2 linked regions of the Anatilimnocola floriformis genome follow. The protein of the gene in region 1 binds, or shares a complex with, the protein of each later gene. Links are inferred from orthologs where the notes say so. Each region holds a gene or a part of one and is shown in the gene's direction. Other genes may lie near its edges.

Evidence for each region. The genes of interacting proteins can lie anywhere in the genome.
Region 2: the proteins of M9Q49_RS23205 (region 1) and M9Q49_RS06690 are in contact, whole or in part, in a cryo-EM structure (PDB 8Z21), measured with the Escherichia coli proteins. The link is inferred for Anatilimnocola floriformis from one-to-one orthologs.

The regions. Positions count from the first base shown.
Region 1 is NZ_JAMLFW010000001.1:5,836,813-5,839,885, forward strand. What follows is about bases 34-3,033. They hold M9Q49_RS23205 (ABC transporter permease), read left to right. Parts: upstream 34-1,065; coding sequence 1,066-2,001; downstream 2,002-3,033. Other genes in these bases: M9Q49_RS23200 (peptide ABC transporter substrate-binding protein), read left to right, coding at 34-1,069; M9Q49_RS23210 (ABC transporter permease), read left to right, coding at 2,012-3,033. Outside these bases: more of M9Q49_RS23200, read left to right, coding at 1-33; more of M9Q49_RS23210, read left to right, coding at 3,034-3,073. UniProt on the Escherichia coli protein: Part of the ABC transporter complex OppABCDF involved in the uptake of oligopeptides and of the ABC transporter complex MppA-OppBCDF involved in the uptake of the cell wall murein tripeptide L-alanyl-gamma-D-glutamyl-meso-diaminopimelate.
Region 2 is NZ_JAMLFW010000001.1:1,622,079-1,624,965, forward strand. What follows is about bases 5-2,818. They hold M9Q49_RS06690 (ABC transporter ATP-binding protein), read left to right. Parts: upstream 5-807; coding sequence 808-1,830; downstream 1,831-2,818. Other genes in these bases: M9Q49_RS06685 (PSD1 and planctomycete cytochrome C domain-containing protein), read right to left, coding at 5-653; M9Q49_RS06695 (ABC transporter ATP-binding protein), read left to right, coding at 1,827-2,818. Also shown: more of M9Q49_RS06685, read right to left, coding at 1-4; more of M9Q49_RS06695, read left to right, coding at 2,819-2,843. UniProt on the Escherichia coli protein: Part of the ABC transporter complex OppABCDF involved in the uptake of oligopeptides and of the ABC transporter complex MppA-OppBCDF involved in the uptake of the cell wall murein tripeptide L-alanyl-gamma-D-glutamyl-meso-diaminopimelate.

The DNA.
Region 1 (3,073 bases):
CAATCGTCGCTGCGTCGAGAAGTACGGCTCGCCGGAATTCACGCAGCCCGGCAAGCTCGTTTCCAATGGCCCTTTCACGCTGGAACTGCGACAGCTCCGTGATCGCATCCGGCTGAAGAAGAATGAAAAGTATTGGCGGGCCGAGACGGTGAAGCTGAAGAACATCGACGCGCTCGCCCTACGTGATGAGACGACGGCGCTCAATATGTATCTGACTGGCCAGCTCGATTGGGCGACGACGATGCCGGCTGCGATGATTCCGCAGCTGAAGCGCGAGTTGAAAGATGAGTTCCCCTCGGCGCCGATGCTCACCGTTTATTTCTATCGCTTGAATACGAATCGGCCTGGCCTCGGCGACAAGCGGATTCGTCAGGCCCTGAATCTGGCCATCGACAAGAAGAAGATCTGCGACTTCGTGACCAAGGCCGGCGAGGTTCCCGCAGCGACCTACGTGCCGCCGGGCATGGCCGGTTATGAAAGTCCGCCGGGTTTTGAATTTGATCCTGAGCGGGCCAAAAAACTCCTCGCCGAAGCGGGCTTTCCGGGCGGCCGCGGCATGCCTCATCTCGAGATTCTTTACAACGATTCGCCGGTGCTCCATCGCACGATTGCCGAGACGATTCAACAATCGTGGCGCGAGCACCTCGGGATTGATGTGCAACTCGGCGGCCTCGAGTGGGGCGTGTATCTCGATGCACAAGACAAGATGGATTACTACATCTGCCGCGCCGGCTGGATCGCCGACTATCCCGACCCCAACACCTTCCTCGATATGTTCGTGACCGGCGGTTTGCAAAACATGACCGGCTGGGGAAACAAAGAATATGACACTCTGATCGACGCGGCTGGCAAAGAAGCCGATCCGCCGAAACGAATGAAAATACTGAAGGACGCGGAAGCTATCTTCCTCGACGAGATGCCGATCATTCCGATGTACTTCTATGTCTCGAAGAACCTGGTCAAGCCACACGTGAAAGGCTTTTGCAACGACGTACAGGACCTGCATCCGCTCAACACCCTGGAGATCGATCGCGAGCTGAAGGCGAAGAACGTGGGAGCAGGCAAATGACCAGCTTTCCGCAACTTCTCGGCATTCTCGGTCGCCGCGTCCTGTGGCTGTTCTTCACGCTCTGGGCCGTCTTCAGCATTTCGTTTTTGTTGATGGTGTCATCGCCCGGTGGCCCGTTTCTCGGTGAGCGCAAGCTCCCCGATGAAATCCGTCGCAGCATGGCAGAGTACTACGATCTTGATGGCACGATGAGCGAGCGCTATTTCAAATCGCTCGCCAAAGCCTTCACGTTTCGCTTCGGCCCGAGCACCAAGCTCAAGGACTACACCGTCAATCGTGTTATCGCCGAAGGCTTTCCGGTTTCGGCGGCGCTGGGGGTGATCGCGCTCACACTAGCGCTCGCAGTCGGCATGACGGCGGGGATCATCGCCGCCGTGAAGCGGAACACGTTCTTCGATTTCGCCTTCATGGGCCTGGCGACCATTGGCATCGCGATTCCCAATTTCGTGCTCGCCGGCTTTACGATCATCTTGTTCTGCTTCGTTTTGAAATGGTTTCCGCCCGCGGGCTGGGGAAGTGTAAAGCAAATCGTCCTCCCCGCCGTGTGCGTCGCCGCGCCATACGCTGCTTACATCGCGCGCTTGACCCGCACTGGCATGCTGGAAGTCCTCAATCTCGACTTCGTTCGCACTGCCTATGCCAAGGGACTGTCGCCGCGCACGGTGATCGTGCGACATGCGTTGCGCGGCGCGATCATGCCGGTAGTTTCTTACATCGGCCCTGCCGCGGCGGGCATTCTCACCGGTTCGCTGGTGATCGAACGGATTTTCAATGTGCCGGGAATGGGCTCGCACTTTATTGATGCGGCCATGCAACGCGACTATCCGCTCGTGACCGGCATCATCATGGTCTATACGTTGCTGCTGTTCACGATGAATACGCTGGTCGACCTGTCGTACGCCATCATCGATCCGCGCGTCAAACTGGAATAACTCACCGGCAATGAGCAGTCCGACAACCGAACCAAAAAACACCGCAGACCGCTACGCCGCGCTCCTCACCGAAGCCGCGTCGATTCGCGGCGTGTCGCTGTGGCTCGATGCCTGGCGTCGACTGCGCAAAAACTACGCGGCCATGGCGTCTCTGTTTGGGCTGATCGCGATCGTACTGCTGGCCTTCTTCACACCCATCCTGCCGCTGCAGTCGCCGCAGTTCATTCGCCTGACGAAGGCCGATCAATACCAGCCGCCGCGCTTCACCAAGACCGAGCTCGGCATCACCCGCGCTGGCGTGCAAAAGTTTGAGGAAGAACTGCGCGACCTGCAATCGCAACTCGGTTCGCTGAGCGGCGACGAGCTCAAAGCGAAAAAACTCGATATCGAAAGCAAACATCGTGACCATCCGTTTTATAAACTCTGGAACAACCCCGGCCCGCTGGTGTGGCAGCTGCTGAAGCTTCGCCTCGCTATTTTTGGCGACTGGTGTTTGCCCTCGATCTGCGGTACCGATGAACTCGGCCGTGATGTTCTCTCGCGGATCTTCTGGGGGGCGCGCGTCTCGCTGATGGTTGGCATTCTCGCCGCGCTCGTCTCGCTGGTTATCGGCGTGAGCTACGGCGCGACGGCGGGTTACGCGGGAGGCACGATCGATGCCGCGATGATGCGCATCGTCGACGTGCTTTATTCGATTCCGTTCATTTTTATCGTGATCAACCTGATCATGCTCCTCCGCGACGATTACTACAAAGCAGCCATGGCCCGTTGGGGACTGAACGAAATCACGCTGTTCTATATCGTGATCGGCGCACTCTTCTGGCTGACGATGTCGCGCGTGGTGCGCGGTCAGGTGATCTCGCTGAAGCACGAACAGTTTGTCGATGCCGCCCGCACCATCGGCGCCGGCAGCCAGCGCATCATCTTCCGCCACATCGTGCCCAACGTGCTGGGGGTGGTGATCGTCTATCTCACGCTCACCATTCCCAGTGTGATGCTCTTCGAAGCCTTTCTCTCCTTCCTCGGCTTCGGCGTGCAACCGCCGAATGTCTCGTGGGGTTTGCTGGTGAAC
Region 2 (2,887 bases), 4.2 Mb from region 1 along the record:
TAAGCATCCGGCGCGCGATCGGCGAGGAACTCTTCCACGTCCGCTGGCGACGGCGGCAGACCGATGAGATCGATGCAGGCCCGGCGCAGGAGCAACTCGCGGGAGACTTCCGGCGATGGCTCCAGCCCAGCCGTCTTCAACTTGGCTGCGATGAAAAGATCGACTGGATTCGCCGACCAGGCTTGCATTTTTTCATCAACCTCTGGCAACTTCGGCTTCGTCGGCGCTTTAAAAGCCCAGTGGTCTTTCCCTTTTGCCAACTGAGGCCGATCCGGGAGCGAGTCTTTTGGCAGCCCACCGATCCAACTGCTGATTGCAGCGATTTCGTCGGCCGAGAGTTGCCCTTCCGGCGGCATGTGCGGCTTCGAACCTTTGGCGAGCAACTGCGTGAGCAAGCTGGCGTCGGCTTTGCCCGGCGTGACGACGTAACCCGAGCGCGCACCGCGCAGCAGTCCATCGGCCGTCGTCAGATTCAGTTCGGCTTCGGGCTCTTCGCTGCCATGACAATCGCTACAGTGCTTTTGCAGGATCGGCAGGATCTGCTCAAACTTCGGCGTCTCGGCCCAGCAGTTCGCAGCGGAAGCAATGCCCAAACCCAGCACGGCCAGCGACCAAGCCGCGAGATTTCGCCAACGAATAGAGGCGAGAAGCATGGGAGGGGATTGCCTGGGGAGAGTTGCAAGGGGAAGGCTGCCGTCCGGACCACTACATTCTAACCGCGCGGGCTGCAAAATTGCACATCGTTTCTTCGCCGCCCGGGGCCGGTCCGGCGTTGCCGCTGCCGCTCGCGACACCTATAGTTCGAGCATGTCGAAACCTATTCTGACGGTCGATGATTTGCACGTTTCGTTTCGCACCGACGACGGCGCCGTCCGCGCGGTGAACGGCGTGTCGTTCGATCTCCATCCGGGCGAAACCCTCGGCATTGTCGGCGAATCGGGCTCGGGCAAGAGCGTGACGAATCTCGCCATGCTCGGCCTCATTCCCAAGCCGCCCGGCGTGATCGAGCGCGGCCGGGCGATGTTTGGCAATCAAGATTTGCTCAAGCTGAGCCTGGCCGAGCTCTCGGCGATTCGCGGCAAGCGGATTGCGATGATCTTTCAAGATCCGATGACCGCGCTGAATCCTTACCTGTCGGTCGCCGAGCAATTGATGGAGGTCACTGAGCTCCATCTCAAGCACACTCCCGCGCAGGCTCGCAAACACGCCATCGAAATGCTCGAAAAGGTCGGCATTCCCGCGGCAGCCGAGCGAATCGATGATTTTCCGCACCAGTTTTCGGGCGGCATGCGGCAGCGAGTGATGATTGCGATGGCGCTGGCCTGTCAGCCAGAAGTTTTGATCGCCGATGAACCGACGACCGCGCTCGATGTGACGATCCAGGCGCAAATGCTGGAGCTCATCGCCGAACTGCAAAAGAAAAACGGCACGGCGGTGATCTTGATCACTCACGCGCTGGGTGTGATCGCCAGCGTTTGTCACCGCGTGCTGGTGATGTACGCCGGCAAGATCGTGGAGCAGGCGGGCGTGTTTGAGTTGTTCGACAAGCCGCAGCATCCTTACACGCTGGGCTTGCTGAAATCGATTCCGCGGTGGGATGAGTCGCACACCGACAAGCTTTCTGCCATTGAGGGCCAACCGCCCGATATGTTGCGGCCGCCAACGGGTTGTCCGTTTCATCCTCGCTGCGAGTTTGTGATGGAACGCTGCAAACAAGAAATGCCGCCGCTCGAAAAAGCGATTCACGGCGGATTAAAGGCTTGCTTTGCCGATCTCACGAATATCACCTCGCCGACCAAAGCGGCCCGCGCCGCGGGAGCCCACGCATGAGCACCGCGACCATCGCTGAACCTGTTACGTCGAAAGCCAAAGTCGGCAAGCCGTTGCTGGAAGTGAAGAACCTGAAGGTCCACTTTCCCACGCGCAAAGGTGGCTGGTTTGGTAAGCCCGGTTTGCTGCGCGCCGTCGATGGCGTGTCGTTCACGATTCACGAGGGAGAAACGCTGGGCCTGGTCGGTGAATCGGGCTGCGGCAAAACGACAACCGCCCGCGCTGCGATTCATCTGCAAAAACCGACGAGCGGCGAAATCTGGCTCGGCGGCACGCGGATCGATTCGCTGTCGGCTGGCCAGATGCAGCCGCATCGCAAGCAGATCCAGATGATCTTTCAGGATCCGTTCGCCTCACTCAACCCGCGGATGACCGTCGGCCGCATCATTCAAGAACCGATGGAGATCTTCGGCCTGCACGGCAACCATCGCAAGCTCGAAGCCATGCGGCTGATGGATCTGGTGGGCCTGAATCCGCGTTTTCTCAATCGCTATCCGCACGAGTTCTCGGGCGGTCAGCGCCAACGCATCGGCATCGCCCGCGCGCTGGCCGTGCAACCCAAGCTGATCGTGTGCGACGAACCGGTTTCAGCGCTCGATGTGTCGATTCAAGCGCAGGTGATCAACCTGCTGATGGATTTGCAACGGCAACTGGGTCTCGCTTATCTCTTCATCTCGCACGACCTCTCCGTCGTGCGACATATCTCACATCGCATCGGCGTGATGTACCTCGGCCGCATCGTGGAACTGGCGACGGCCGACGCGCTTCATGCCCGGCCGCGACATCCGTATACACAGGCCCTGCTATCGGCAGCGCCGATTCCCGATCCGGTGCTGCAGCGCGAACGCAAACGCATCATCTTGCAGGGCGAAGTCCCCTCGGCAGATCGCGTTTACCCCGGTTGTCCTTTTGCCGATCGTTGCCCGATTGCCGAAGGCCGTTGCCGCGAAGTCGTGCCGTTGCTGGAAGGACGGCAGCACTTGGTGGCGTGTATTAAGGCACCGGCAGAGTAGCGGGGCGATTTGCCCAAAGAGCAGGCATTTCGGCAGGATCCCGT